2 regions of the Paenibacillus sp. E222 genome follow, and region 2 is predicted to be linked to the other one. Evidence: riboswitches for the same ligand, from Rfam matches in the RefSeq annotation. Region 2 holds a riboswitch; the other holds the start of a gene.
What was found. A riboswitch is a leader RNA that binds a small molecule or an ion and turns the genes downstream of it on or off. The one in region 2 is predicted to bind glycine.
Positions count from the first base shown of each region.

Region 1 (16,318 bases), 2.2 Mb from region 2:
ATTATGATGGTTGACCGGACGTATGACCGCGCGGTTGCACAGGCGCTGGATTTTTCCCATTGTATGGACTTCACACATAACCGCACGAAGGTATACGCTGGCACTTATGCAGATTGCGGCAGCATGGACGTCATTGTTCTGACTGCCGGAGCGAATCCGAAGCCGGGGCAGACTCGTCTGGATATTCTGGAGGAAGCGGAGTCCATTGCCAAAGATATCGTTGTTCCTATCATGAATAGCGGATTCCGGGGGATTTTTGTCGTCGCGGCCAATCCGGTTGACATAGTAACTTATATGGTATGGAAGCTGTCCGGTCTTCCGCGTGAACGAGTCATCGGTACAGGTACGTCTATTGATTCCTCCCGGCTCAAAACACTGTTGTCCGAAGTCTTCTCCATCGATCCACGCAGCGTGCACGGATATGCTCTCGGGGAGCATGGGGAATCTCAATTCGTGGCATGGTCGCATGTCACCATCGGAGGCAAACCGATTATGCACATTATGGAGCAGCACAAGGAACGTTTCAAACATCTGGACTTGGAAGATATCGCCCGCAAGACGAAAGATGCCGGTTGGGAAATTTTCACCCGTAAAGGTTCCACTCAATTCGGAATCGGTAACGCACTCGCACATATTACCCGTTCGATTCTCAACGATGAACACAAGATCATTGCTGTCTCCGCGATCCTCGATGGCGAGTATGGACAGAGCAACGTCTGTGCAGGTGTTCCAGCCATTATTGGCGGGAATGGAATTCAGGAGATTATCGAATTGAATCTGGATGCATCTGAACGTGAGAAATTCGAGCGTTCCTGTGAGGTACTGTCGGGTAATATCAACCGTCTTACCTTGGTTTGACCAGTTCATTCAAGGATGGCCCATAACAAAATAACCAGAAACACAAAAACGCCAATAACCTCCTGATACAGAAGCGTCATTGGCGTTTTTATGTTTGTTTATTTTAATACACCTTGGGAGTACGAGTCTTCAGCTCGGTGCAAGCTGAGGTTCATCTGTTGGTCCCCATTGCTGTAATACCCGTTTTAATTCACTCAGCATGATTGGTTTGCTGATGAAGTCGCGCATCCCAATCTCCAAACAAGCTTCCTTGTCTTCACGTTTGGCATTTCCGGTTACCGCTATAATAGCCGGAATTCGCTCCTGCGGAATTAATCGGTGTACAAGGTCTGTCGCTTTCAGCCCATCCATAACAGGCATCTGAAGATCCATAAGAACAATATCATAGGCATTTTGTGAAATAGCCTCGATCGCTTCAACCCCATTGGTGCATACATCTGCCTGGTAACCAAGCTTCTCCAGATACTCTGATAAAATCTTCCGGTTTACCGGGTGATCCTCGGCAACCAGAATACGCATCGCCACCTTATCCCCCTGGCGTGTGCGATCATGGTTGAATTGACGTGCAGATTGCTCTGCCTCTGCAGTCGCATCTACACTTGTGGCTGGCACTGCGAAGCGGAAGGTTGATCCCTTCCCATCTTCACTCTCCACACTGATACTACCCCCCATAATCTCCACAAGTCGCTTCGAGATGACCAATCCAAGACCTGTCCCGCCATATTTGCGGTTAATTACAGGATGCAGTTGAGAGAATGACTGGAACAACTGATCCAGCTTATCCTCTGGAATACCGATCCCCGTATCCTTCACCGCAAAGTCCAGCACACTCGCTTCCGGTCGACTGCCGCGAATAATATCCACCGTGACATCAATGCTGCCCTGATCCGTAAACTTCAAGGCATTACTCACCAGATTGACGAGAATTTGCCGAATACGCATCGCATCTCCCACCATAAACTCAGGAATATCGGGATTAAGTCGATATCGGATCTTCAACTGCTTCTCTTCCGCTTTTGAGGAGAAAAGTTCCGCAACCTGCTCCAGCATGATGCGCAGCGAGAACGGTTCGTAGGCCAAAGCCATTTTACCGGACTCCAATTTACTGAAATCAAGGATGTCATTCAGAATATTTAATAGTGCATCGCCGCTCTCACGGATGATCTCGGCGTATTCTCGCTGTTCCTCTGACAAATCGGTCCCGATCAGCAATTCAGTCATCCCCACGATTCCATTCATCGGTGTACGAATTTCATGACTGACCATGGACAGGAATTCCGACTTGGCCTGTGCCGCGAGTTCAGCGGTTTCCTTGGCACGCACAATTTCGCGATCACCAGTCACATCATTGAACACGATAACGGCACCACGAATCTGACCCTCATCGATAATCGGTGTAACCTGGTACTCCACCAGAAAGCTGGTTCCATCTTTGCGCCAGAACACATCCTCCTTCACCGTACGACGCTGCCCGTCCATCACCGTCATATGAATAGGACATTCATTTTTCGGGAAATAGCTGCCATCTGCACGTGAATGATGAATGATGGGATGCGAATTTTTGCCGACAAACTCTTCCGCTTCATAGCCAAACATGGAAGCAGCAGCCGGATTCATAAATCGGGTGATGCCCTCTGCGTCCAATCCATAGATGCCCTCTGTAACCGAGTTAAGAATCAGGGCATGCTGTTTGCTAAGCTCCTGAATCTGCTCCGTATAATCCTTGCGCTCCGTAATATCAGACAAGATCCCATACACACCCACAAGTTCCTGATCCACAATGATGGGAACATTAATGATAGATACATCAACCTTCCGACCACTGGAATTCACGATCCGAGTTTCATAATGTTGGGGTTTCCCCTGCTTCACCAGTTCGAAGTAGGCTTGCCCGGCGTTCACTTCACTTTTATCCAGATGCGTAAGAAAGGACTGCCCGATCAATTTGCTTCGAGGCACATCCAGCATTTTGACCAGATTTCGGTTCACTGCCGTATATTTACCTTCGAGATTGAGCGAATATACCGCTGCCGGATTATGTTCGAAGAGAGATTTGTACCGTTGACGACTCTCTCTAAGGCGTCTTTCTGCATTTTTATGCTGGGTAATATCCCGGCTGATGCTTACAATCTGAGTATTTTTGCCCTCTTCTCCAGCCACAGGCTTTGCCAGCGTTTCCATCCAGATGTAGTGACCTTTCTTATGAAGCACTCGCATCTTGCAGCCATTCCCACTCGACGACATCTCCAAAAGTTCAGGATAATCCCCAGGGTAACAATAATCCTTCAGGGACTTTCCTGTCACCTCTTCCGGGCGATATCCGAGCAACGGATAGACGGAAGGAGAAACATAGAGCAGCTTGCCGTCCATTGAACTCGTGGTAATCAGATCCTGAGCATGGTCCGCCAACATCTGATATTTCTCCTGCGTTTCATGCAATTTACGTTCCACTTCTACAATCTCAGTTACATCCCTGGCAATACCGTATATCCCTACAATCTCATCTTTCTCCGTTATGGGAACATAGGTAATCTCGGCCTGTTTCAGAGAACCGTCTCTATGATAAAACGTGATTGAATTACTGACTGAATGCCCAGCCAGTACCTCATTAATGTATTTTCCTCGTAACTCCTCGCTCTCTGGAGGACAGATCACATCTCGATTCAACCGACGGAGTTCTTCAAATGTATACCCTGAAATCCTCTCAATCGAGGGATTGGCATCAATATAGTTTCCATGGATGTCCATCACATATATGGCATCCGGGTGATTAAAAAACAATGATTGGTAAGAACTTCCCTCAGAAATAATGCGCTTCAGGGTTTCCGTTTTATTAATATCCAAGGCTTACCCCTCTTTTCTTAGCCTATATCTTCATCTAACAACCAAAAAATATAATTATCTGCGAAATGGGCCTACCCTCGAATAACCATGTAAGCCTTCCTAGAAACAGCTTTTTTTATTTTACCAGATTCCAGTTCAAATTTGCTTAAAATCTCTTCACCATAACCATGTAAAAACGACAAAAAAATCCCCTTTAAGCGACATAGTCCGTCAATAACCGAGGTCTATGTTTGCTTAAAAGGAATTTATTACACAACGAATTGTGAGATCCGGTAATTAAATTTCTTTTTTTCTAAAATATAAAACGCCAATCAAAATGAAGAGAATTGCACTGCCCCCGACAACCGCCAGCATGGTCCCAAGCGGAACATTGTACGCTCCGAATCCTCCACCTTCGATCGGTGTCATTAGAATCATCGGTTGCGCCCAAGGGTAATACGGGCCAAATGTAGCCGAGTTCACGATCAGAATGTTCGGTACGGTCAACGCAAAATTCAATGCCAGCGGTGCGGCAAAGCTGCTCCATATCAAGGAAACGAACATTTGGAGAGCAGCGAGCGGCACACAAGCAAACAGTCCCAGCAGCAGCTTACCTGTAAGGAACCCCCAAGGGATAGGACCGGTCATACCCTGGATCGTACCCGCCAGCAGGATGGACCCCAACAGCAGCAATTGTGTGCCTGCCAGAAGCAAAATCACGATGGTCAGTTTACCTGCATATACGCCTGTACGGGTAAGCGGCAGCACCAGCATTTGTTTCCAGCCTCCCCCCGCATGCTCGAAACGACAGACGAAAGAGGTGAATACACCAGTCAGAATGGGCAGCAATAACAAACCGTGAAGAAAGACCATTGAACCCATAAGTACACTCCATTGACCTGATGGTGTGGACAGCAGCCCGATAAGCAGTGCGATCAATGGACTAAGCAGAATCAGAAGCCAGACAGGTGATTTGCCCATTTTGAGCCGCTCAGAGGACAGGATTCGAAGATAAGTAGTTGCAAAATTCATCTCAGGCCACATCCTTCCGGCTAAAGTGCAGCATCCCCAGCAGCATGATCAAGAGACCCGAACCTACGCCCAAACCGACATACACGAATGGTGTTGGGCTGGCCCAAGCCATCTGTGCCCATGCAAGCGGAAAGTACGGTGAGATACTGAGTGCGAACATGCCCATTACCGCGAGGACAATGCCAAGCGTGACGGGAAGAGCCTGATTTTTGTTTACCATTGTCAGCCATAGCTCCAGCGATAACACCGGAAGCGCGCCAGCCAGTGGCAGTAAACCCAGCTTGATTGCATGTATCCAGGGAATCTCATCCGCGTTGAATCCAAGCACCAGACCCAGACCAATAATTCCCGCTGTTAATAACAAACAGGAGATGATGAGCAGCATACAAGAGAGCAGGAACTTGGCCAGGTATACCGCAGGTCTCGAGATCGGCATCGCCAGCAATTGCTTCCACGATCCCTGTTCATGTTCCACATTTGCGATCATTGAGCTGAGGATCGTCGCCCCCAGCATCAAGGCAAGTGGTACAAAAACAACCACATTATCCAGCAAACTCTCCCACAGATGGCCCCCATACTGTTCTTTCAGATAGTCCAAACGAAGCCCGAAATTCAAAGCTTGCATCGCTGTCAGTCCGATGGGGGCCAAGAAAACGAGGAACCAGATACCTTTGCCACGAATTTTGAGCCAATCGGACGATAACGCACGGCCCGTCATACCGTTGCCCCCTCACCGATGACTCGCATGAACAAGTCTTCCAGGGATTGACGGTGCTCTTCCACACGATAGACTGCGTGATCCTGCTCAACCAATCGGCGAACCAGCAATGCAATCGCGCTATTATCCATATACGGGAACGTGAGCGCGGCTCCTTCACGTTGACCGAATTGTCCCTGCTCTCTTGCCAGCTTCATCGCCTCTTCCGGCTCGGAAACCGTCAGTCGAATGGAACTGCCCGTCTGGCTATGCAGATTGGCAATCGTATCCTGAAGGACCATTTTCCCCTCACGGATAATGCCGACCCGGCTCGCCATCTGTTCCACTTCACTCAGCAAATGGCTGGACACCAGGACGGTAATGCCGTGCTCCAGCGGCATGCGTTTGATTAATTCCCTAATCTCCTGAATGCCCGCCGGATCAAGGCCGTTCGTCGGCTCGTCCAAAATTAGCAGCTCCGGCTCGCCCAGCAGGGCACTTGCAATCCCCAGACGCTGTTTCATTCCAAGCGAATAACCTTTTACGGAACGTTTGGCATCCCGGGTCAGATCCACAATGGAAAGAACTTCGGCAATCCTCGATTTGGGGACATTCAATATCCGACGCAAGGTTTCCAGATTCTCCACGGCGTTCAGGTGTCCATAGTATGAAGGATATTCAACCAATGACCCTACACGTCGCAGAATGTCCATGCGATCTTTGCGGATATCCTTGTCGAATACACGGATGACACCTTTGGTTGGCTTGATTAAGCCAAGAAGCATACGAATGGTTGTTGTTTTACCAGCGCCGTTGGGACCAAGGAAGCCGTAAATGTCTCCCTTTTTAATATGCAAATCAAGTTCACGGACCGCCGCACGGTCCCGGTATGTTTTCCATAAGTTAGCGGTTTGAATAATGTTATTACTCACTGTTTGATCACCTCGGATATCATCGTAACCTTCCAAGGTTAAAGCTGAAGTCGCCTGAAGTTTAAGTTTAGTTTAAAAAAAGGTTAGGCCCTTGGTTTCCCAGCTCCCTCGCCGCTATAGAGGCACACCCGCAGTCCGTTCTCGGAGCTGTCCACCCTCTTCCGCAGACCCATCTCACGAATCAGCAGATCCACGATAGATAACCCGAGACCTGTTCCCTTGGTATCCGAATCTTCCTGCAATCCTGGTCCCCTATCTTGAATGACAAGAGCTACCTCCCCATGGATCTGTTCTGTCGATATGCCAATATATCTCCCACTCGCTGCATGGCGGATGACATTCTGAAACAGGTTATCAAGAACACGACGCAATCCCTGCTCATCCACCTGCCAAGTCAATGGTTCTTCCGGCAGATCGATATCAATCTCAAACTGCTCTTTCTCCCACACAGGATACCATGCTGCTGCCGTTTCTCTGACGATTCGCAGGACGTCCTTCAGTTCCAGCTTCAATGTATATTTTCCGCTGGTGAGCAGGTTGTACGACAACATGTTATCGATCAGTCCGCTCAAGTCATCCATCTTGGCTTCCATACGACGCAATGAAGTATCCGCAGCCGTGCTTAGTGGTTCTTTGTGAAGAGAATGCATATGTCCACGAATAACAGTCAGCGGTGTGCGCAGATCATGCGACAGTCCCGCGACAAGACGTTTGCGAAGCTGCTCTTCCTCCCGCTCCCGGTGACGGCTGTCTGTCAACTGATGCACCATTTCATTGAACGATTCTTCCAGCTGCCCGATCTCGTCTGATCTGCGAATCTCAACAGGAAGTGGAATACCCTCCTTGCCCGGAGTGATCATCGCCGTCTGGAGCCGGATGAGCCGCTTGCGAATTCGCGCAAAGAACAGGATCGACATGATGATAAATAACAGGAAGATAATCATCATCAGTCCACCCAAATACAAGAGTTCCATAGGCCAGTTGTTCTGCGGCTTTTGCAAAAGATATCTTGGGACTTCAATCACCATAAAGCCTTGTCCCTTGTCTTCACTATCTCCCCCTACAAAAGAAACCACCGTTAGCGGATCACGATAGGAGGCTTCCTTCATAAATTCCAGGGAGGTGTTTGCATTCCATATCGAAGGAATCCGGGTCTCGGTTGTCTGATGATTCAACGTCCACTTCAATGTCGTCATTGTTGTTCCATCCACGGTGGATTCCGATACATCAACATCCTCTCCAGCGAGAATAAATGCTGTTTCACCTTTTTGATCCACACGGTACATCGAAGATTTGGGATATTTGCGGTGCAGCTGCTCCATACGTTGATTGATTTTTTCAGATGTCGCCCCATCCAGCTTCTCGGATTCCCGGGTCCACAGGTTACTGATTTTCGTGCTATCCCCATAAGGTGCCGTATTCTCTTTATTTGTATTGTTCACCACCACCACATAGATGATGGATGTAATGGGGAGAATGACCGGCACAAACAAAACCGCTGCCAAGATCAGAAGAATATATCGGGACATCAGGGTCCGTCCAAAACGCATTTTCCGTTTGCCTGGAAAGCTTCGTTTCACTCCTCTATCCCTATTGGATGAATCGCGCATCGTCGCCTTTTTGCTCATGGCTTCTTCACACGATACCCGACACCGCGAACGGTCTGAATGATAGTCGGGTTCGCCGGATCACGCTCCAGCTTCTCACGCAGATGCCGAATATGTACCATTAATGTCTTGTCTCCGTCGAGGTAAGATTCGTTCCAAACGGCTTCGTAGATCTGTTCCTTGGTTCGAATCATGCCCATATGCCTGAGCAGGTAGGCGAAGATATGAAACTGTTTACCTGATAAAATAATTTCTTCCCCCGTCTCCTCATTCACGATCCGGTGGTCCTTCTCGTAGATGGACAGGTGGTCCAGTTTCACCACGGTATCGGCGGAGATTGCCGTTCCTGCCTTTCGAAGCTGGACTTCAATCCGTGCGGCGAGTTCATCGGGATGGAATGGCTTGGTTACATAATCATCGGCAAAATCAAGCCCATGCAGCTTGTCGTCAATGGACGTTCTGGCCGAAAGCATGACAATGGGCACTTCTGGATGTTCCTTTTTGAGTCGCTGTCCTACCGTAAATCCATCCAGTCCCGGCAGCATGACATCCAGAATAACCAACGAACAGCCCCCGGCAGCTTCAGCCGCACCTTCACCACTTCCGAGCCACAGCACCTCATATCCACGCTCCTCCAAGTCGGCTCTGACCCAGGTGGCAATTTCCGTATCGTCTTCAATGTATAACAGTTTCGTTTTCATGCGTGTATTCGTTTCCTTTCTGCACCCTTTGGGTTAATTATATATTTGAAACATAATGAGATATCTTGTTTATATAAATTGTACAAATGTTGATTCCGCAATCATTGATGTCCTTTTATTTTAAATTATACCTTAATCATCCGCTTCGCATAATTCTGCATCGAATGCTTCGACTTGCTCACATAATACATGTGTATACGACGGGAGGAAATTCAACATGCTGCTGGAAGCCATCTATCATCAACCAAAACGGAACTGGGCCTATGCCTACGATAAGGATACCATTCGTCTGCGTCTGCGTGCCAAAAAGAATGATCTTACCGAGGTACATGCCCTGACTGGGGACAAATACGCCTGGGATCGCACCAAAGAGCTGGTTCCTTTAACCAAATATACATCCGACTCCATGTTCGACTATTATGAGGGGCAAGTAAAGCCTCCGTATCATCGACTGAAGTATTCCTTCCTGCTGAAAAGTGGCACAGAACAAATCTGGATGACCGAAACGGATTTCCAAGACCATGAACCCGACGACCCTGGTCACATGTTCCAGTTCCCATATATCCACCCTGGGGCTGTATTTACACCGCCTGCATGGGTTAAGGATGCAATTTTCTATCAGATCTTCCCTGAACGATTCGCAAATGGCAACCCCGACCTCAATCCGGAACATGTGGAACCGTGGGGAGGCAAGCCGACCCCGTTTAACTTCTTCGGCGGTGATCTCCAGGGCGTCATCGACCATCTGGATTACCTTGAAGAGTTGGGTATTAACGCCATTTATTTCACACCGATCTTCGAGGCAACGACCAATCACAAATACGATACCGAAGATTATCTGCGAGTAGATCGTCATTTTGGTGATGCAGATACGGTCAAACGGCTTGTTGAGCTGTGCCATGCACGCGGAATCCGGGTGCTGCTGGATGCGGTGTTTAATCATTCCGGGAAGACGTTCGCGCCGTTTGTTGATGTGCAGAAGAACGGGGAGAATTCCAAATACAAGGACTGGTTCCATGTGCATGAATTCCCGCTGGAGGTGAAGGATGGCATTCCTACGTATGAAACGTTTGGATTCGAAGCTCACATGCCGAAGCTGAACACGGAAAATCCGGAGGTGAAGGCGTATTTGCTGGAGGTGGCGGAATACTGGATTAAGGAAGTGGGTACCGACGGCTGGCGGCTGGATGTCGCGGATGAAGTGGATAATGCGTTCTGGCGCGACTTCCGCCGTGTAGTGAAGGCTGCGAATCCGGATGCCTATATCTTGGGTGAGGTATGGAATGAGTCCTCCTCCTGGCTGCAAGGTGATCAGTTCGATGCCTCGATGAACTATCCATTTACGGAAGCCGTAAATCGCTTTTTTGTAAAAGATGCCATGCATGCCGACCAATTCGCGAACTCGATCGGTCGACAACTGTCCCGCTATCCGCTGCAAGCCAGCGAAGTGGCATTCAACCTGCTGGACAGCCACGATACACCACGGCTGCTCACCTTATGTGAGGGCGACCAGCGGAAGATGAAACTGGCTGCGCTGTTCCAATTCACTTATATGGGTACTCCGTGCATCTATTACGGAGACGAGATTGGGCTGGACGGAGAGCATGATCCCGGTTGTCGGAAATGTATGGAGTGGGATGAGACGAAGCAGGACCGCGAGCTGTTCACCTTTTATCAAAAGCTGATTGCACTTCGTCATGCCCATCCTGCCCTGCGTGCAGAAGGCAGCATTCGATTCCTGCAGGCCCGTGAAGGCGGGAGCCAGCTTGTGATGGAACGACAGGATGATAATGAGCGTATTCTGATCCTGTTCAATCGTTCGGAAGAAACAGCGATCGTCGAGCTGGAGGCGGGCGCAGGGGAATGGACGGAGTTATTTGGCGAGAATTATCGCACAGCCAAGGAAGAAGGAATCCTGGTCGTTGAGTTGCCCGCATACGGATATGCTGTACTAAGTACAGATATCGCATAGCATCTTCATATTGTGGTGTCCTTGCCATTCCAACGCATTGAAAGCAACCCCGAATAAGCAAAAAAGCCGATACGCTTCTTCATCAGGAAGAATTCGTATCGGCTTTTATATTATGATGGGAACAGATCACCGTTCATGATCCAGGCTCCACGAGTTAAATTCAGTTCATGTTCGTTCATGGATGTTATGCCTTGGCTTCTGGTTTATTTTCAGCAGGGGACTCAGCTTCAGCCTCAGGCTCAGCACGCTTCGCCTTCGGTTTAGCAAGCTTCTCCATCATTTTCCGTCCTGTCGGTGTTTGGGCAAGCCCACCTTGGGCCGTTTCACGGTGCCTGCTCGGCATCGCACTGCCCACTTCCAGCATGACATCAATGACTTCGTCAGAAGGAATTGCACTTCGTACCCCGGCCAGCGCCATGTCGGCTGCAGCCAAAGCGGTTACGGCACCCAGTCCGTTACGGACGATGCACGGAATTTCCACGAGGCCTGCCACTGGATCGCAGATGAGGCCTAATGTATTTTTTAACGCGAGGCCAACCGCATGAACCACTTGCTCCGGCGTCCCTCCTCGCAGCTCCACCATGGCTCCAGCGGCCATACCGATGGCAGAACCCACTTCAGCCTGACAGCCACCCTCGGCACCGGAGATAAATGAATTGTTGGCAATGACATAACCAATCGCTCCCGCACAGAACAGACCGTTCACCAGATGCTCGTCACTCCAGCCAAAACGCTCTTGGGAGCTGATAAACACACCCGGAATGATGCCGCAAGAACCGGCTGTCGGTGTCGCTACGATCCGGCCCATGGAGGCATTCACTTCCGATACACAAAGGGCATACGCCATGGCCAGTGCAGAAGCATCTCCAGAACAAGTCTCACCTTTACGAATGTACTCAGCCATTTTTTTGCCGTCTCCGCCAGTCAAACCGCTGCGTGATGTCGTATCTTCTGTCAGCCCTTTGTGTACAGCTTCCTTCATCACCTGATAGTAATCCGACATCTGCCGTACAACATCCGCTTCCGGGATATTCGTCTCCTGAACCTGCTCTTCGATCATCAGCTCGGCAATGGTCTTGGATTCTGCTGTACAGATGGTATTCAGTTCATGTAGATGTTTAAACCGCATCAGGCTCGACCCCTCTCTTTAAATCAATCACGCGAATGTCCAGCATATGATCCAGTGACCGCAGACGGTTCAACATCTCAGGATTCGGCACACCATCCATCTCCATCGCTGTTAATGCTTCACCATCCCGGGCTTTCCGATCCACTTGCATGTACCCGATGTTCACCCCGGACGAACTGATGGTGGAGGTTACGGAAGCGAGCACCCCTGCTTTGTCCGAATGGCGCAGTACAAGTGTGGGAAACTCTCCGCTGATCTGTACACGAAAATCATTCAATGCATGCACCGATACACTACCTCCGCCAATGGAAGCACCAATTAGTGAGCATTGACGGTCTCCATGCCACAGTTCAATCTTGACCGTATTTGGATGAGGAGCAGGCAGGCCGCTTGTAAAAAACTCTACCTCCATCCCCGCTTCCTCTGCATATTGTTCTGCATCCGGTATACGTGGATCATCCGTCACATAATCAAGCAGGCCACCGATCAACGCAAGATCCGTACCATGCCCCTGATACGTATCGGCGAACGAGCCGTACAGCGTTAATCGGGCGCGTTCAGGCGTGCATCCCAGCCACTGACGAGCAATTCGCCCCAATCTTGCCGCTCCAGCCGTATGTGAACTTGATGGACCTGTCATGGACGGACCAATAATTGAAAAAACGTCTTTAAAACGCATCGCAAACCCTCCATTTATAATCGTCATTTTCATCCAGACGTACACCCATAATGTTCCTTTATTACTGAATGATGACATGAGAAAAGGACAGAAGAAGGCCCTAGGCCCTCTCTCTGTCCTCGATACCTGAGAGTTTCATGATAAGAAGCGCGGCGAATCGATGCATCCCTGTATTCACAGGTGATGTCACCCTGCACACCGTGCTGCTTGACCATATACCCCTTGGGTGGCGCAGTTTGCGCACTCTCCAGAGTTGCGTCCAACGATGGTACATTTACCTGAGAGATTAACCGCTGCGCCGGGTGCGCAGCAGCTTGCTCCTTCGGTGCCCGACAGCTGCCATTTTACTCGACATGCCCAGGTCTCTCCCGCTCGCTATCATTCGCTGTATGGAACCATTCTGATCTTGTACCAGAACGATAATTGAAGTTTTTAATACTTTCTCATTAAGATTAATCGACAGGAAGATCAGTGTCAACAAACTTAACGATTTCTTTGTGAATATTTGCTTTTTTCCATTTTATACACAAGATAAACTGATGAACTGTAAACTTTCATCACATGAATGTGTTAATGCGTTTCATCTAGAAAGCGTATACATTTTTCATTTTCTATTAGCCAATATCTGTGTTTAATACTATTTATGTTATGTTCCACTGAACGGTTCGGGTATTCAGGCAACCATTATTCTGTACTGGAATTGCCTTATTTCTGCCTGTTACCCCACCATCGCCTTGGACTTCGCCGGTTCATCGTAATACCTGCTTCGGGAAGGAAACATGCTCGTCACCCACAATCCCAACGCAGCTAACAGCATGACCCCAGATACAACTGTATATACCATACGAAGTGACAACTGCTCTGCTATTACCCCTGCAATCAAAATGGAAGCCACCTGCAGCACACTTAACACCAGTCCAAGTACACTGCTCATTCGCCCCATCATATCCACAGGGATATTATTTTGATAAAAGGTAACCAGGCCCGTATTCGCCAGTGCCGAACAGAGACCGAGCAGAATAAAAGCAACCGCCGCCAGCTCAAACGAGAATGAACGGGCGAACAGGAAATAACCCAGCGCAACCAGAAGTACACCGCCACCCATCATGTGACGGATCGGCAAATGTTTGGCGAACAGCCAAACCAGCATGGAGCCTGCCAAATAACCAATCCCGGTGATACTCATTAATGCTCCGTACTGCGATTCAGGCAGGTTCATCACCTGACGGATAAATACCACTTCCTGGGCATCCAGCGACATGCCGACGACCAGAATAATCTGGAACAGAGCATATATACCGACCACGTAGCCCGACTTCCGGCTAAAGCTCAGTACAGCTCTCCAATCCTGGGCTACCATCCGAGGGGTCAGTCTGCTGCCTGTCCCTATATTCTGTTCTCCAATGCCCAGTTTGGGAAGAAACATTAGAATCAATGCAGAAGCAGCAAAGGAAGCCGCATTGGCATAAATGGCTGCCGAAGGAGATAAATATATCAGCATCACTCCTGCAACTGCCGGACCGGTAATAAATGCCCCTGAGCTGATCAGAGCTTGTAGGGAATTAAAGCGCTTGCGCCGTTCAGCAGGCACCAGCCGGGTAATGTATACCTGAGAGGAAGGGTCAAATATGGAGGAGGACATGCTGATCAGAAACATCACTGCGTACATCATCCATAGACTGGACATCAGTGGGAGCATCGCCACCAACAATGCCCGTAGCATATCAGCACCAATCATCAACTGCCTCTGATCATAACGATCAATCAGGCTGCCTGACCAAAACTTAGTACACACCGAAGCAATCGGCGAGATAATCCATAACCCTGCGACTGCCGCTGGAGACTGTGTCATATCCAAAACCATCAGGTTAATTGCCACAATATATATGAAATCACCCAGATTGGATATGCCCACTCCACTAAGCAGCAATCCGGCATGCTTCCAGCCACCAGACTGCCCATTTGATGCAGCTCTCTTTGTACGGATTTCCTTCATAGCGCTACCCACCCACTTGAAATCATAAATTATAAATTATAAATCATAAATCATAAATTATAAATCATAAATCATAAATCATAAATCATAAATCATAAATCATAGAAAATACTCTCATTCTGCAGATATGGTCTGCAAAATTTGCTGCATATAAGATGCATTCGCTCTTTCATCCATTCGTACCTGGATTCATTCTCCATCTGGAATGCGAAATAGCCAAACGTAAAGATCAGCATGAATCCTTCCATTAACCGAATATCACGCTTCGTTAGTGGTCCTGTCTGCTCCGTATAACCCGATAGGAAGACATCCCGTTCCTCCGGATTGAAAATAAGAGCTGCACCACCGGCATCAAACAGATAGTAGCCATAACCGTATAAACAAAAATCAATCATGGATATGCCTTGATCCGTCACTAACAGATTGCCGCGAGTAATATCCCCGTGAATTATTCCCCATGTCTCAGCATTATACGGATACGTATCGAGTTGCCCGTTAATGTTCTCAAACGTCTCGCGAATCAGATCGAAATCTTCAGGAGTAAAGATGCCACGTCTAACGCCTTCCTCCAATTGCTCCAGCATGACCAGATTCTCTTTGATCGAGCCATAGGCTGGTCTTACTTCCTTTTGCTTCAAGGTAGGGCTGTCGCTATCGGTATACTCCCCTGAGATGGTCGTCTTATCAGCATGCTGTTCACGGTCATTCACCTGCTGTCCGCTTTCAGACTCCCATGAACCAGCCCCCGGCTTGGGAGTTTCCTTCGGTCGTCGTCCATATTGATGCAATATCTGCAACTGTACACCCAAATCATGAATCTGCGCTGTTGTCAGACGTTCTCCCTGCTTGATATCCCTGCCCTCAATCCATTCCAGAACAGTACAACAGATCTCTTCTCCTGTTTCGTCCAACCAGACGGTAACCCACTCATCCGATGTATTGCGAACGGGTGTCTGCACCCGCAATGGACTGGTAGCCCGTAATTCATGAAGTAGATTCATCTCTGCTTCAAGTGCAGGTCGTGTATGCTGAATGCCCGTCATGCTTGCAAAAGCGGCTTTATGTATTCGCAATAGATACTTCTGTCCGGTTGATTCATCAACCACCTGATACGTTAGATTTTCATTATGTCGGATAAAGGAAACCGAAGGCTTTTCTATGGAATAATGCGAGATAATTTCAGTTGCCATGGTGTCATGGGAAATCTTATGGGTAGTTATAATCCACATCTCCTTCTCTTATCAAATTAAAGGCAGTGTTTACAAATATCGTAGCATGATTGTTTTTACTTTGGCAAACTATTCCATATTTACGAAGATGTAAAAAAGCATAACTCCCGAACGACCTCGCCCGAGTGTTATGCTTCCTTGTATCTCTATAAAACTATCTCTATCTCATACTCCATCCAATATAACAGTTAACCGAAACGTCCCATAATATATTCCTGAGTCAGACGATTGTCCGGATTGGTGAAAATATGCTCCGTATCTCCGTGCTCAACCATGCTTCCCAGATAAAAATAAGCCGTATAATCCGAGATGCGTGCCGCTTGCTGCATATTATGGGTAACAATTACGATCCGAAGATCCTTCTTGAGCTCCGAGATCAACTCCTCCACTTTACCCGTAGATACCGGGTCAAGCGCAGATGCCGGCTCATCGAGCAGCAATATCTGTGGATCAACCGACAACGCGCGCGCGATACAAAGCCGCTGCTGTTGTCCACCCGAAAGGGCCAGGGCAGATTCATTCAGTCTGTCCTTCACTTCGTCCCAGAGCGCAGCGCGGCGCAAGCTTTTTTCCACAATTTCATCCAATGCCTTCTTGCTCTTGATACCGCGGTAGCGGGGGCCAAACGCGATATTATTGTAAATGGACTTGTGAAAAGGATTC
Region 1 covers NZ_CP058552.1:670,122-686,439, forward strand. Annotated here, with positions in the region: gene HW560_RS02880 (L-lactate dehydrogenase) at 1-858, shown strand, start outside; gene HW560_RS02885 (PAS domain S-box protein) at 988-3,702, opposite strand; gene HW560_RS02890 (ABC transporter permease) at 3,979-4,713, opposite strand; gene HW560_RS02895 (ABC transporter permease) at 4,715-5,431, opposite strand; gene HW560_RS02900 (ABC transporter ATP-binding protein) at 5,428-6,342, opposite strand; gene HW560_RS02905 (HAMP domain-containing sensor histidine kinase) at 6,426-7,970, opposite strand; gene HW560_RS02910 (response regulator transcription factor) at 7,967-8,650, opposite strand; gene HW560_RS02915 (alpha-glycosidase) at 8,868-10,622, shown strand; gene sdaAA (L-serine ammonia-lyase, iron-sulfur-dependent, subunit alpha) at 10,807-11,751, opposite strand; gene sdaAB (L-serine ammonia-lyase, iron-sulfur-dependent subunit beta) at 11,741-12,430, opposite strand; glycine riboswitch at 12,688-12,811, opposite strand; gene HW560_RS02930 (MFS transporter) at 13,149-14,426, opposite strand; gene HW560_RS02935 (phosphotransferase enzyme family protein) at 14,519-15,655, opposite strand; gene pstB (phosphate ABC transporter ATP-binding protein PstB) at 15,844-16,318, opposite strand, start outside.
Region 1: another riboswitch for glycine. It lies ahead of sdaAB (L-serine ammonia-lyase, iron-sulfur-dependent subunit beta); the one in region 2 lies ahead of gcvT (glycine cleavage system aminomethyltransferase GcvT).

Region 2 (16,318 bases):
TATTCTTGCTGGGGATACCCAACTTGCTGAGGCGGCCAAAGCCTCCGAACATGTGTTGAATAAACATCTGGGCTGGGCAGAAGAATTGATCGAACGTTTCGGTCCCAACCTGAACAAGGAGCAAGCTGTTGCGCTTGTGCAACAGGAAGTCGGCTTGAAATTCGCCGAGATTCTGGAGCATGCGGGTGTTTACAAATATGATGAGGCAGGACGTAAAGCATTCCGTCGTTTTGTAAGCAGCATGGGATACACCGAATAAACATGATAACGAGGAACACCAGCCCATACAAGGGCTGGTGTTTTTGGTACTTCTTTTCTATGCACACATGTATAATCTTAGAAGAAAAGTCATGGACACTCCTTATCATTTGAAGAAAAGGGGATACGAAAATGGAAAAAAAGGTTTTGAATTTACCATTAGTTACCGATGCAGAGGAATTGCAGACCATGGTAGGAGAACCAAGCGAACAAGTACTCAACAAGGTGATTTCCTTTGTGGACACACATGTACAGCACTTTCTGTCCATGTCGCCATTATTCTTCCTGTCCACTTCAGACAGTTTAAGTAAAAGGGATGTATCCCCTCGCGGCGATGAGGCAGGCTTTGTGAAAGTGTTGGATCAATATCGGCTTGTCTATCCCGAACGTCCGGGTAATCGCCGTATCGATTCGTTGCTGAACATCCTGTCCAACCCTGGAGTTGGCATGATTTTTCTAATTCCGGGTATGAATGAAGTGCTGCGCATCAATGGGAGGGCCTCAATTACGAAGGATGAGGAATTTATCGCGAGCATGGGGTGGAGCGGCAAAACCATCGGGGCTGCTGTCATTGTGGATGTGGAAGAATGTTTCATTCATTGTCCAAGAGCGTTTAAACAGGCGGGAATATGGTCTTCTGAGACATGGGTGGATAAGGAAAGTCTGCCTTCAACCAGTGAAATGTTCCGTGCACACTTGCAAATTAATGGATTGCTATAAAGTGAGTGGCTATCGATTTGTTTTTGTATAATCGGGGTACTATAATTGGAGTTGCACTAAAAATTCTAAACTCCATTGGAGGCGACATAGATATGAGATCTTTTCAATTTTATAATCCAACCCGATTGATTTTCGGTAAAGGTCAGCTGGAAGCACTGAAAACCGAAGTACCGAAATACGGTAAACGGGTTCTGCTTGTATATGGTGGCGGCAGTATCAAACGCAGCGGTTTGTACGAGCAGGTGATCGGACTGCTGAAGGAAGTTGGAGCTGAGGTTACAGAGCTGGCTGGTGTAGAACCGAACCCGCGTCTTTCGACTGTTCACAAAGGCGTAGACCTCTGCAAAACGAACAACATTGACCTGGTCCTCGCTGTAGGCGGCGGCAGTGTACTGGATTGTGCCAAAGCGATTGCCGTAGGTGCCAAGTATGATGGCGATATGTGGGATTTTGCTCAGCGTAAAGCCGTTGCACAGGATGCTCTTCCGCTCGGAACCGTGCTGACAATGGCTGCAACGGGCTCGGAAATGAACTCTGGATCGGTTATCACCAATCAGGATACACAGGAGAAGTTGGGCTGGGGCAGCGCGTATTCGTTCCCTGCGTTCTCGATCCTTGATCCGGTAAATACATATACCGTTCCTTTGGACCAAACGGTTTATGGCATGGTTGATATGATGTCCCACGTACTGGAGCATTACTTCCATCTGGATGCCAACACACCGGTTCAGCTCGGATTCTGTGAGACGATTCTGCGCACAGTTATGGATGCAGCCCCTCGTCTGGTTGAAGACCTGGAGAACTATGAACTGCGTGAAACGATTCTGTACTGCGGAACGATGGCATTGAACGGCGTACTGAACATGGGTCTCGCGGGTGACTGGGCTACTCACAATATCGAACACGCGGTATCCGCAGTGTATGACATTCCGCATGGCGGAGGGCTCGCGATTCTGTTCCCGCACTGGATGAAGCATAATGTGGACGTCAATGTGGATCGGTTCAAACGTCTCGCGATCAATGTGTTTGAAGTTAACCCTGAAGGTAAATCGGACAAACAGATTGCTGAAGAAGGAATTGAAGCGTTGAGCAAATTCTGGACATCCATTGGTGCGCCTAACCGTCTGGCTGATTATGATATCGATGACAGCCAAATCGAAGTTATGGCTGATAAAGCCATGCTCTTCGGCCCATTTGGTAACTTCAAAAAATTGCAACGTGAAGATGTTGTATCCATCTACAAGGCTTCTCTGTAAAAACAAAACGCAAAAGGCACAGCAATGTGTTCTGGAACCGCACGTCTCCTTTAACGGAGATTTGCGGTTTTTTGTTGTGAATAAGAGCCAATCGGAGATTGTTCCAGCAACGGGGCCATATTGCGAGGAGAATAACCATTATCGGGTCTGGAAACCAAATGAGGAAAGATTTTGAAACATAACGGCACCTTGCTACGTATTTATTTACATGAGGAATGCCCAGTTGGATGGAATTGCGGCAGAAGAGAGGAGGAACGGGGAATGGAGTCAATCTATTGGGGGTGTCTAATTGGAGGAGCCATATTTGCAGTTGTCAGCCTTGTACTAGGTGACTTGATTGATGGCTTGCTGGACGGGGCCTTTGAATTGCCAGGCCTTGATTTTTTCAAACCTGTTGTGCTGGCCGGTTCCATAACAACCTTTGGCGGAGCCGGTATTATGCTGACACGTTATAGCTCGTTAAGTGCAATTTCGGCATTGATACTATCCCTGCTTATAGGTATTGCTGCAGCCATGCTGGTATTCTTCGCATATATCAAGCCGATGCGTAACAGTGACGTCTCCATAGCGTTTTCCATGAAAGAGCTATCTGGGAAAATTGGAGAAATTACCATTCCGGTACCGGAAAAAGGTTTTGGTGAGGTTATGATCAAAATTGCTGCCGGTAATACGGTGCACACGGCATCCAGCTTTGAACATCGTCCCATTGCGGCGGGAGCGCGTGTTGTAGTTGTGGATGTAACCGAAGGTGTCCTGCGAGTATCGGAATGGGATGAAGATGTACTTAAAAATGTTTAAGGTAGTTTAACCGTTAGCAGTGTAAGCAGTCATGTATGAATAAGGGGAGAGATGTGGAATGGATTTGAATTTGGATTGGGATGTATTGTTGATTCCTGCAGTTGTGGTAGGTGTTATTCTGATTCTTGGTTTGGCGTTCTGGGCGAGGTACAAAACGGTTGGGCCGGATGAAGCCATGATCGTTACGGGTTCATTCCTGGGAAGTAAAAATATATCCGACGATGACTCCGGACGAAAAATTAAAATTGTTCGTGGAGGCGGCGCATTTATCTTGCCAGTGTTCCAGCAGTCAGAGTTTATCTCGCTGTTGTCCCACAAGCTGGACGTTTCCACGCCGGAAGTATACACGGAACAAGGGGTACCGGTCATTGCCGATGGTGTCGCCATTATCAAGGTCGGAAGCTCTGTAGAAGACGTGGCTACTGCAGCCGAGCAATTTATCGGTAAGCCGGTAGAATCGTTAAGAGGTGAAGCGCAGGAAGTTCTGGAAGGGCATTTGCGGGCCATCCTCGGAACGATGACGGTGGAAGAAGTATACCGTAACCGCGATCGCTTCGCGCAAGAGGTTCAAGGTGTAGCTGCCAGGGATCTGAAAAAAATGGGACTGCAAATTGTCTCTTTTACCATCAAAGATGTTCGTGACAAACAAGGTTATCTGGATGCCCTCGGTAAACCGAGGATAGCAGCCGTCAAGCGGGATGCTGAAATTGCGGAAGCGGAAGCGATGCGGGATGCACGTATTCAGAAGGCTAATGCGGAAGAGCAGGGGCAAAAAGCCGAGTTGCTGCGTGATACGAATATCGCTGAAGCTGCAAAAGAGAAGGAACTGAAAGTAGCGACATTTAAGCGGGATCAGGATACAGCTAAAGCCGAAGCGGATCAGGCGTACCATATCCACGAAGCACGTGCGAGACAAACCGTGGTGGAAGAAGAGATGAAGGTTGAGCTCGTTCGTAAAGAACGTGAGATCGATCTGCAAGAGAAAGAAATTATCGTACGTGAGAAGCAATATGATGCTGAAGTGAAGAAAAAGGCAGAAGCAGACCGTTATGCGGTGGAGCAGGCTGCCGAAGCGGATAAAGCCAAAAGAATGCGTGAAGCCGATGCGGTACAGTACTCCATTGAAACGCATGCAAAAGCTACTGCCGAGCAGAAGCGTCTCGAAGGTCAGGCGATGGCAGATGCTGAACGCGCTAAAGGTACAGCAGATGCAGAGGTTATTCGCCTCCGGGGTCTGGCGGAAGCAGAAGCGAAGGAAAAACTGGCCGAGGCGTTCCAAAAGTTCGGCGAAGCTGCCGTGCTCGATATCATCGTCAAAATGCTGCCTGAACTTGCTGGTAAAATTGCGGAGCCGATCTCCTCGATTGATAAGCTGACTGTTGTGGACACAGGTAAAGGTGAAGGCGCCACTCGTGTAAGTAATTATGTAACTGAGCTCATGGCGACGGCTCCTGAGATGCTCAAAAGTGTCTCCGGCATTGATGTGGAGCAGTTAATTAAAGGTCTCACCAAACCTAAAACAACAGCACCGGTTGCTATTCAACAGAGTGAACCTGTTACAACCCCATCGATAATCGATAAGATTGTGGAAAAAGCTGGAGTTGAAGATTAAGACAACGAATCATAACGCACTCATGCTCTATTGACCTTAAGGCAAATTTTTGTTACTTTTTAAGCGAGACGTCCGGCGCGGTTTGCCCGCTTCCGGATGTCTTTTCTTACTTAATAGGGTGTGACTGAATCACACCTAAGATGGTGTGAAAAAAGAGGTGCAAACATTGAGTAGCCTGCAAGTAGCCAAAGCGCTAAATAATAATGTAATTATTGCACAGCATCCTGAGCATGGAGAAGTTGTCGTGATTGGTAAAGGCATCGGCTTCAATCGGAAGACGAAAGACATTATTCCACTGATGGCTGTGGAGAAGATGTTCATTTTGAGAAACCAGCAGGAGCAGGAGCAGTATAAACAGCTTCTTCCACAAGTGGATGAAGCATTGATCGAAATTATTAACGAAGTCATTACGTATATTGCAGAACATACAGACGTTCCTTTAAATGAACATATTCATATCGCATTGACCGACCATATTTCTTTTGCATTAAAACGAAAAGAACAAGGGATTGTCATTCAGAATCCTTTTCTATATGAGACCCGTGAAATCTATCCTGACGAATATCGCATGGGCGAATATGCAGTTCGTTTGATTAAAGAAAAACTGGGCGTAGATCTGGGAATGGATGAAATCGGTTTTATTGCGCTCCACATCTACAGTGCGATGACCAACCAAAATATTTCTCAAGTTCGCGAGCATTCCCAACTGATTACCGATTTGGTGAGCCTGGTGTCCACCCAACTGGATTATTCGTTTGAGACGCAGTCACTGGATTACTCCCGGTTACTGACTCATCTTCGGTTTGCCTTGGAACGAGTCCGTCGGGGAGATAAAGTGGAAGAAATCCACAAATTGGATTCCCTATTGAAGTTAGAATATCCTGAAATGTACTCGCTTGCATGGAAGCTGACGAAGGTGATGGAAAAAAGGTTGAATCTTCCAGTCTATCCTGCTGAAGTAGGGTATCTGACCATCCATTTGCAGCGACTGAATCAAAGGAAAGAAGAAGACAACCAGTGAATTTTTTCCACAAGTGGAATTGCAGTTTGAGAAATTTCTTGTAAAGGCTTGCATCGTTTTTGAAGTGATGCTACAATGGTCTCCGTAATCAAGCAACTGAATAAACACAAACGACGTGTTACTGATTCGATCAGGCATGAGTTATCTAGAGCATGATTGTTCTTACCTTATACCGGGTATGCTATACCCGAAGGTTGGACCAATTTAGCTTTGTTAACTCGTGCCTTTTTTGTTTTCCCTTGCTTGCATCACAACATAAAAATTTAAGAGAAAGGTGGATACGACGCAATGTTTAAAAAGCTTTTTGGTGTATTGCAAAGAGTAGGTAAAGCTCTTATGCTACCTGTAGCAATCTTGCCAGCGGCAGGTTTATTGCTAGGGATCGGTAACATGCTTGTGAATCCGGATTTCTTGCAGTATGCAACAGTGCTAGATACCCCATGGGTAAGCTCAATCGCGACCATTATGATGAATGCGGGTCAGATCGTATTTGATAATCTGGCATTGCTGTTCGCTGTCGGTGTAGCCGTCGGGCTGGCCGGAGGCGAAGGTGTCGCAGGTCTTGCGGCCATCATCGGTTACTTGGTCATGAACGTGACTCTAGGTACGGCTGTTGGTGTTACACCAGCCATGATCGGTGAAGTACCAGGTTATGCGAGCATCTTGGGTATTCCTACATTGAGTACAGGCGTGTTCGGGGGTATCATCATTGGTATTACCGCCGCGCTATGTTACAATCGATTTTTCAAAATCGAACTGCCGTCTTACCTCGGTTTCTTTGCAGGTAAACGATTTGTTCCCATTGTCACTTCAGTCGTTTCCCTCTTAATCGGGTTGCTTCTGGTGATCATCTGGCCTCCAATTCAAAATGGGCTGAATGCTGTATCTCACTTCATGGTAGATACAAGTCCGACATTATCGGCATTCATATTTGGAGTGGTAGAACGGTCACTTATTCCGTTCGGACTGCATCACATTTTCTATTCACCATTCTGGTTTGAATTCGGTGAATATGTGAACAAAGCTGGAGATGTCATTCGTGGTGACCAGCAAATCTTCTTCAATCAACTGCGTGATGGCGTGAACCTTACAGCGGGAACGTTCCAAGTTGGTAAATTCCCGTTCATGATGTTCGGTTTGCCAGCTGCGGCGCTTGCGATGTACCATGAAGCAAGACCGGAGCACAAAAAGTATGTTGCAGGGATCATGGGATCAGCTGCGCTGACTTCGTTCCTCACAGGGATTACAGAACCGCTTGAGTTCTCATTCCTGTTTGTAGCGCCAATCCTGTTTGCAGTACACTGTATCTTTGCAGGTTTGTCTTTCATGACAATGCAAATTCTTGGAGTCAAAATCGGGATGACATTCTCCGGTGGATTCATTGACTTCCTGATCTTCGGGATTATCCCGAACCGCACGCCTTGGTGGGATGTTATCATCGTAGGTTTGATTCTTGCAGTGATCTACTATTTCGGATTCCGCTTGATCATTCGCAAATTCAACCTCAAAACACCAGGTCGTGAAGAGGCGACACCTGAAACAACTTCGGGCGGTGGAGGCTCAGGTTCAACAGATGATCTGCCTCACAACATTCTTGCTGCATTCGGCGGACAAGAGAATATCAAACATCTGGATGCCTGCATTACTCGTTTGCGGATTGAAGTATATGAGAAATCCAGTGTAAATAAAGATCGTTTGAAACAATTGGGTGCATCTGGCGTACTTGAAGTGGGTAATAATGTACAGGCCATCTTCGGTACACGTTCAGATACGATTAAATCCCAAATGCAGGATATCATTGCAGGACGGACACCGGCACCAGCAGCTGTGGCTAAGCCAGCTCCTGAACAGGAAAAGGCGCAAGGTGAAGAAGGCGAACGTATTATTGCGGAAGACATCGTTATGCCAGTTAACGGCGAATTGATGGATATCACAAACGTTCCTGATCCGGTCTTTGCTGAGAAAATGACAGGTGATGGCTTTGCTGTTCTGCCTCATGATGGCAAGATCACTTCTCCTGTATATGGTAAGGTGTTTAACGTATTTCCAAGCAAACATGCCGTGGGCATTATGTCTGACGGAGGCAAGGAAGTGCTTGTTCATATAGGTGTCAACACGGTGAAGCTGAAAGGACAGGGCTTCAACGTGCTCGTGCAGGAAGGCGACCTGGTATCTGCAGGACAGCCGATTATGGAAGTGGATCTGGAGTATGTGAAAGCTAATGCTCCGTCAATCATCTCTCCGATCATTTTCACCAACCTGCCAGAAGGCTCGACAGTAACGCTAACGAAAAGTGGGTTACTGAAAATTGGCGATCAGCCGATTATTGAGATAAAATAAGAAGTGTTACAACAATGGCAAGCAAGTGTAAATATATGCAATGCCTAAAACTAAATTATTGAAAGTGAGATGATTGTAATGCAACAAACATTCAGAATTACAGATGAAGATGGTATCCACGCACGTCCGGCGACAGCCCTGGTTAATACAGCAAACAAATTCAAAGGTGCAGAATCCTTTGCAGAAGCTAACGGTAAAAAAGTAACGTTGAAATCCATCCTGGGCGTACTTTCCCTTGGTCTGGAACAAGGCGACACTATCAGCATCATCGTTGAAGGCGAAGGAGAAGCTGAAGCTCTTCAAGCTCTGACAGACGTTATGGTTAACGAAGGGCTGGGCGAAATTAATGCTTAATGTTTCTGGGATCGCGGCTTCGGCGGGTATTGCTATCGCCAAGGCGTTTATCTTGGAGCATCCCAATTACTCTGTAGAAAAACGCGAAATCAACGACGTTGACGCAGAGATCGCGAAACTCGACTCAGCACTGGGCAAGTCCCAGGCTGAGCTTGAGGCGATCAAAGAGCGTACTTTACAAGAGCTTGGCGAGAAAAAAGCTGAGATTTTTGCTTCGCATTTGCTCATTCTGAATGACCCGGAACTGATTGATCCGGTTAAAGCGAAAATTGCAGATGATAAGGTTAATGCAGAATTCGCATTGAACGAAACAGCAACGCAATTTATCGAAATGTTCGAAAACATGAAGAGTGCTTACCTGCAGGAACGTGCTGCGGATATGCGTGATGTAACCAAACGTGTGCTAAATCACTTGCTTGGTATCGAATTCATGAGTCCGGCGGAGATCAGTGAAGAAGTGATCGTGCTTGCGGAGGATCTTACGCCTTCCGACACGGCTCAACTGAACCGTCAATATGTTAAAGGTTTCGCAACCAATATTGGTGGACGTACTTCTCACTCCGCGATCATGGCTCGTTCACTTGAAATTCCGGCTGTCGTTGGAACCAAGGACATTCTGGCTCAAGCGAAACAAGGTGATATGATTATCGTTGACGGTTTGGACGGTCACGTACTGGTTAATCCAACGGATGATGTGATTGCTGAGTATCGCTCCAAACAGGAACAGTACGATGCACAACGTGCCGAGTGGAGAAAACTGCGTGACGAGCCAACGGTAACGGTGGACAACGTTCATGTGGAACTGGCAGCCAACATTGGTACACCGAATGATGTTGCCGGTGTTCTGGAGAATGGCGGCGAGGCTGTAGGCCTGTACCGTACCGAGTTCCTGTACATGGGCAGAGACAAGCTTCCTTCTGAGGACATTCAGTATAATGCTTATAAGGCTGTACTGGAAAAAATGGAAGGCAAACCTGTTGTTGTTCGTACACTCGACATCGGTGGAGACAAAGAGCTTCCATATCTGGATCTGCCAAAAGAAATGAATCCATTCCTCGGTTTCCGCGCAGTTCGTCTGTGTCTGGACCGTTTGGACATTTTCCGTACTCAATTGCGTGCATTGCTGCGTGCAAGTGTACATGGTAATCTGCGTGTTATGTTCCCAATGATCGCAACACTGGGTGAATTCCGTGAAGCCAAAGCTGTCCTGCTCGAAGAGAAGGAAAAGCTGGTTGCTGAAGGTATTGCTGTTTCAGACAGCATCCAACTGGGAATCATGGTCGAAATTCCTTCGACTGCGGTTCTGGCAGATCAATTTGCCAAAGAAGTGGATTTCTTCAGTATCGGAACGAACGATCTGATTCAATACACCATGGCTGCTGACCGTATGAACGAGCGTGTGTCGTATCTGTATCAACCATACAACCCTGCTATCTTGCGTTTGGTTAAAATGGTAATTGATGCAGCGCACCGTGAAGGCAAATGGGTTGGCATGTGTGGAGAGATGGCCGGAGACGAAACAGCAATTCCATTGCTGCTCGGTCTCGGACTGGATGAGTTCAGCATGAGCGCAACATCCATTCTGCCAGCTCGCAGTCAGATCACCAAGCTGTCCCGTGCAGACATGCAAGAACTTGCTGCCAAAGCACTGGATATGCAAACGGCTGAACAAGTCGTTGAATTGGTTCAAAGCATTCAAGCGTAATGTAATTTTACGGGGTTTCCACCCGATTTTAAGGGTTTCTTTTTCCGATAAAAAAGCTGCAGTCGTGCAGCGATTTTGCCGGTATCTGTTGTTATAGCAGATACCGGCTTTTTTTGTTCTGAGCCGGTATTTCTATTGTAAGGTTTGTCTTAAGCAGACGGAATCAATAAAAGAAGACACAGCAACAGCGGCTTAGAGCTAGGCTGTTACTGTGTCTATATGTGCCGATATCGGAATTGCGTTTTTTTGTCAGACTGTTTTAACTGCAAGCGCAGTTCAATACAGGTTTACGGGCTGCTGTTGTTTCATCCAGACGGGTAACCGGTGTGCTATAAGGGGCATTGAGTACCAGTTCAGGTGTCTCTTCTGCTTCCTTGGCAATACGAATCATCGTATCGATGAACCCATCAAGGGTTTCTTTGCTCTCGGTTTCCGTTGGTTCAATCATGATGCACTCCTCCACGTTCAGTGGGAAGTACACGGTTGGCGGGTGATACCCAAAATCAAGCAATCGTTTGGCAACATCCAGTGTACGTACACCGTACTGCTTCAACCCCCGGCCAGACATAACAAATTCATGTTTGCATACGCCTGGATACGGAATCTCGTAGTAAGGTGCGAGACGAGCCATCATGTAGTTGGCATTGAGCACCGCACATTCAGATACCCGACGTAAGCCTTCAGGTCCATAAGTACGAATGTAGGCATAGGCGCGGACCAGAATACCGAAGTTACCATAGTACGCTTTGACCCGGCCAATGGATTGATCACCTTCACGATCCAATGCATATATACCCTCATCATTTTTGATGACCATCGGTTTCGGCAGAAATGGAATCAAGCGGCTCTTCACGCCAACCGGGCCGGCACCAGGTCCACCTCCGCCGTGCGGAGTACTCATTGTTTTGTGCAAATTCAGATGCACCACATCGAAGCCCATATCGCCAGGCCGAGTGATGCCCATAATGGCATTGGAGTTGGCTCCATCGTAGTACAGCAGGCCACCTGCCTGGTGCACAATGGAGGCAATCTCCTGAATGTCTTTTTCAAAAAGGCCGAGTGTGTTCGGGTTAGTCAGCATGAGCGCTGCGGTGTCCGAACCAACAGCTGCGCGAAGTGCGTCCAGATCCACCAGCCCGTCTGCGCGGGAAGGGATCGTTACCGTTTCGAAACCTGCTACGGTTGCACTTGCCGGGTTGGTCCCGTGAGAAGAGTCCGGTACGATAACTTTTGTACGCTGTTCACCACGGCCTTCGTGGTAGGCGCGGATCATCATGAGCCCGGTCCATTCGCCATGTGCACCAGCGGCAGGTTGCAGCGTAACGGCGTCCATACCGGTTAGTCCGGCAAGGTCATTTTGCAACGTGTAGAGCAGCTCAAGTGCACCTTGAATGCTGGATTCGTGCTGATAGGGGTGAATTTTGGCGAACCCGTTGTAACGGGCCACATCCTCATTAATCTTCGGATTATATTTCATCGTACAAGAACCCAGTGGATAGAATCCGTTATCTACCCCGAAATTACGACGAGACAGGGCAGTGTAGTGGCGAATGACGTCAACTTCAAAAACCTCAGGCAATGCTGCTGCTTCAGACCGGAGCAATTCCCGGGGAATCAGGGAATCCACAGCTTGACGGGGAACGTCGCATTCAGGCAAGGAATAAGCGACCCGACCCGGACTGCTGAGTTCGAAAATCAACGATTGCTCCGGTGCTGGAGAGGCAGTCTGATTAGTGACTGTTGTGATAGTTTCAGGTTGGCCCGAAGTGGAGATAGAGGTTACCGTTTCAGATTGTCCTTGTGCCGATGTTGTCGTTGTCTTTGTTGTCGTTTCCTGAGTCACAGCGATCCCTCCAATACACGTGCGAATTCATCGATCTCTTCCTTACTGCGTCGTTCCGTAACCGCAATCAGCATATGTCCGGCGAGCTCTGGATAATCACGTCCAAGTTCATACCCGCCAATGAAACCTGCATCGAGCAATTTCAGTTGCAGTGGTTCCACGTTTGTTCCTTGAGGCAGTTGGATCACAAACTCATTGAATGTAGGGGCGGTAAATGTAAGAGAGACGCCTGGAATTGCGGTAAGCGTGTTAAGGGCATAATGGCTCTTTTGCAAATTCAGATCAGCGACGTCGATCATGCCTTGTTTACCCATAATAGACATATAGACAGAGGCGCTCAGCGCGAGTAACGCCTGGTTGGAACAGATGTTGGACGTCGCCTTTTCCCGGCGGATATGCTGTTCCCGTGCTTGCAGCGTGAGTACAAAACCACGCTTGCCGTTGCGGTCCGTTGTCTGGCCTACAATTCGGCCAGGAATCCGACGCATATGAGCCTGGGATACGGCGAAGTATCCGCATGTTGGGCCGCCGAGTGAAGCGGCGATACCAAGGGGCTGTGCATCGCCAACAACGATGTCAGCACCCAGCTTGCCTGGGGCTTCCAGCAGACCCAGCGATAGCGGGTTGGCGCTGACCACGAGCAGGCTCTTGTGCGCATGCGCAAGGTCTGCGGCCTGTTTTACATTTTCCACGGCGCCGAAGAAGTTCGGGCTCTGGATCATGACGGCTGCGGTGTCATCGGAAACGGCGGCTTGCAGGGCATCCCAGTCTGTTACTCCATTTTGATATCCAATCTCAACAATCTCCAGATTGAGGCCGTGTGCGTAAGCTTGCAATACCTGACGGGACTCAGGGTGCACGGTACGTGACACAATCAGCTGTTTGCGGCGGGTTGCTGCTGCGGCCAGATTGCCTGCTTCCGCAAATGCAGTTGCACCATCGTACATGCTGGCATTGGCTACGGCCATGCCTGTTAACTCACAAATGTAAGATTGAAACTCGAAAATCGCCTGCAATTCTCCTTGGCTGATCTCGGGTTGATAGGGTGTATAGGCAGTGTAGAACTCGGAACGGGAGATGACATGATTAATGACAGAGGGAACGTGGTGATCGTAAATGCCTGCGCCCAGGAAGCTGGCGTGTGTCTCGAAGTTGGCATTGGCTCCCGCCTGCTTCGACATATGACGTGTCAGTGCATATTCATCCAGTTTGGAGGAAACGGGCAGTTCACCCTGATAGCGAATCTCCTGTGGAATGTCATGGAACAGATCCTCAATCGTTTCCACACCGATGGTTGCCAACATGGCACTCTGATCCTGCTCGGTCATGGGAATGTAGCGATGCTTGCTCATGCTTGATCAGCTCCTTGAGTAGGTGTCTTTGATTCACGTGTCCGTTTATGAAAAGGGGTCTTCACGACCTCGGCTTTTAGTTTCTTGCCACGAATCTCAATCTCCAGCGGGGTACCCAATGCAGCATATTTGCTGTCAATCAAGGCCAGCCCCAGATTACGTTTCAACGTAGGCGACTGGGTGCCTGTGGTCACTTCACCAATCTGCACGCCTTCGGCGTAAATGGGATAATGAGGGCGAGGGATGCCGCGCTCCAGTACTTCGATGCCGACCAGCTTGCGCGCAGGCCCATCATTTTTTTGCTGCAACAAGGCTTCATGTCCGATAAACGGGCCTGCATTTAGCTTCACAAACATGCCAACGCCAGCCTCCAGCGGTGAGATGGTTGCAGACAATTCCTGTCCATACAGAGGAAGCTTGGCTTCAAAGCGCAGCGTATCCCGAGCTCCTAGTCCAGTCGGAACGAGTCCGTGACCTTCTCCGGCTTGCATCAATCCGTTCCAGACCTCAGCGGCTTGTTCTGCAGGAACGTATAGCTCAAAGCCATCTTCACCCGTGTATCCGGTGCGGGATAACAGCAATGTAACGCCACATACCTTCGCATTTGCCACAAAGCGGAAAGGCTCAATCGATGACACATCGGTGTCTGTCACCGTTCTGAGAATATCCACTGCCAGCGGACCTTGCAGAGCAAGCAGCGCCGTTTGATCCGAATCATTGGTCATCGTTACGCCTGGCGTCATGTGCTGTTGCAGCCATGCCCAGTCCTTGTCGATGTTGGAGGCGTTAACGACCAGCATATAATGCTGTTCTTTCAGTTTATAGATCAGCAGATCATCGACCACGCCGCCATCCGGATAACACATTAACGTGTATTGGGCCTGACCGGGAACGAGTGTTGTTACATCATTGGTGGTCATGTGCTGTAAAAAAGCTTCCGCGTGTTCACCTTGGACGGTGAATTCGCCCATGTGGGATACATCAAATAATCCGGCACGTTCTCGCACCGCTTCATGCTCTTTCTGAATTCCACTGAATTGTACCGGGAGCTCCCAACCGCCAAAATCAATGCATCGTACGCCTTCATATTGCTGATAGAGTGGAAAGAGTGGGGTTCTAAGCAAATCGGACATCCAATCACCTCGTCATGGGCCGTCAACCGGCCGAGTGTATAACCGTGGATCAATGAATCTGGCATCACATTTTATTATAAAAGTAAGGCAAGGGCGCTATAGGCAGCGCCGCTCTATAACCTGTTTTCGTTTTTTTGGGAAAAAGGAAAAGGACAGGCCAAAGAACCGGCATGCCAGAAGCACGCTGTATTCTTAGGCTCTGTCCTTGGTACCTGAGAGTTACCCCGCCGCCTGATGCAGCAGGTTTCCCCTTGGGTGATCATAACGCCCGCACAGGGCGAATAGATGCTCTCCAGAGTTGCGTCCCGTAAAAGTCCTTTTGCCTGAGAGATTCACCTCCGCTTGTCGGTGGTTTACTCCTTCGGCGTTACCGCATGTACACCCTGATTCGGGTGTCAAGGGTAATCTCTCCCTTTACATTCATCCGCGGGTATTGCATAGACCAATTAAACACATTGACTACTCTCATTAAAGCCTGAATCGTCTATTGATGTCAAGAACGATATCATAGAAATGAATAAAAAACCGAATGATATTTTTATTTTATTTCTTAATGTTCGTCTATTTATAAAGATCGCGCTTACTTTTCTAATATTCACCATTATATGTAGGGAGGGCCCATTTGAGTTACAGGTATATAAGGAAGAAAATCAAATAAATTGTGAGGTATCTTGACATTTGAATCGAAAATATCATACGCTATGTTCTGGGAAAAAGGTTAAGGTCAAAGAAACGCATGCACTCATTAATGAAAAGCGAGGCGGATATCGATGAGCGAATTGAAAAGTGATTTCCTGTACAGTGAAGAGCACGAATGGGTGCAGACCGTTGGGGAGGATACCGTACGTATTGGCATTACCGAGTTCGCGCAGCATCAGCTGGGTGACATTGTGTTTGTAGAATTGCCTGACCTGGAATCGGATGTAAAAGCGGAAGACAGTATTGGAACGATTGAATCCGTCAAAACCGTTTCAGATTTGTTTTCTCCTGTCAGTGGAACGATTATTGCTGTGAATGATGCATTGCAGGATTCCCCGGAGCTGGTTAACAACTCTCCTTATGAGGAAGGCTGGATGATCGAGATTCGTGTTGAAGGCGACCTGACAGCAGCGCTATCCACATTGATGAATGCGGATGCGTATCGTAAACATACGGAATAATATGAAGGTATAATTCATTGGTTGGATCGAGAGCTATAGCTTGATGTAAAAGTCCGTTTAGCTTGAAAAAAATGAAATGATTGTTTATAGATCCGGATAGTGACACTGCTTATTCGGAGAATACTTGGGCGCAATGGCCTCACCTGAGACAGGGTGAGGTGATTGCGCTTTTTTGCCGTTGTTAAATGATGAATGGGATGGAATGTTTATCACTCTAATGTGTTCCAATATCATTTCTAAATTAAATAGAAATGGCTCGTTTAAATAGAATATATTTACCATTTTATTTGTCATTAAAATGGGCTAATTCGTGGGTATGATACATGAAAGGGAATAACAGGTTCCATTCCATATACAAGGTCAAACGTTAGAAAATCCTTTAAATTTAAATCTTGTCATCAACGTTCATGACGGAAGTAGGTTTTCATTTCGTTGTAGAAGATACCGTTTTCATTTACGATATGGTTGTAAATTAAGATTTATTGCAGATTTGTACCTTTGTTCGTCTGGATCATCGTTGTCAAAATTCAGTGGAATTAAGGTTTAATATGTTGAGGAGGTTTTCAGTATGAGTTCAGTGGACGCAAAGTCCGAGAAAAGCGGAGGAATACGGGTCGGCGTTCAGAAGTTTGGACGTTTCCTGAGTGGTATGGTTATGCCAAACATGGGTGCATTTATCGCCTGGGGTCTAATTACGGCATTGTTCATTCCAAAAGGATGGTTCCCTAACGCAGATTTTGCATTGCTGGTTGATCCAATGATCAAA
Region 2 covers NZ_CP058552.1:2,838,016-2,854,333, forward strand. Annotated here, with positions in the region: gene HW560_RS12700 (UDP-glucose--hexose-1-phosphate uridylyltransferase) at 1-259, shown strand, start outside; gene HW560_RS12705 (MSMEG_1061 family FMN-dependent PPOX-type flavoprotein) at 391-978, shown strand; gene HW560_RS12710 (iron-containing alcohol dehydrogenase) at 1,071-2,234, shown strand; gene HW560_RS12715 (NfeD family membrane protein) at 2,496-3,032, shown strand; gene HW560_RS12720 (flotillin lipid rafts scaffold protein FloT) at 3,091-4,644, shown strand; gene glcT (glucose PTS transporter transcription antiterminator GlcT) at 4,811-5,665, shown strand; gene ptsG (glucose-specific PTS transporter subunit IIBC) at 5,954-8,005, shown strand; gene HW560_RS12735 (HPr family phosphocarrier protein) at 8,084-8,359, shown strand; gene ptsP (phosphoenolpyruvate--protein phosphotransferase) at 8,352-10,064, shown strand; gene gcvPB (aminomethyl-transferring glycine dehydrogenase subunit GcvPB) at 10,324-11,811, opposite strand; gene gcvPA (aminomethyl-transferring glycine dehydrogenase subunit GcvPA) at 11,904-13,259, opposite strand; gene gcvT (glycine cleavage system aminomethyltransferase GcvT) at 13,256-14,392, opposite strand; glycine riboswitch at 14,694-14,816, opposite strand; gene gcvH (glycine cleavage system protein GcvH) at 15,163-15,552, shown strand; gene HW560_RS12765 (PTS mannitol transporter subunit IIBC) at 16,121-16,318, shown strand, end outside.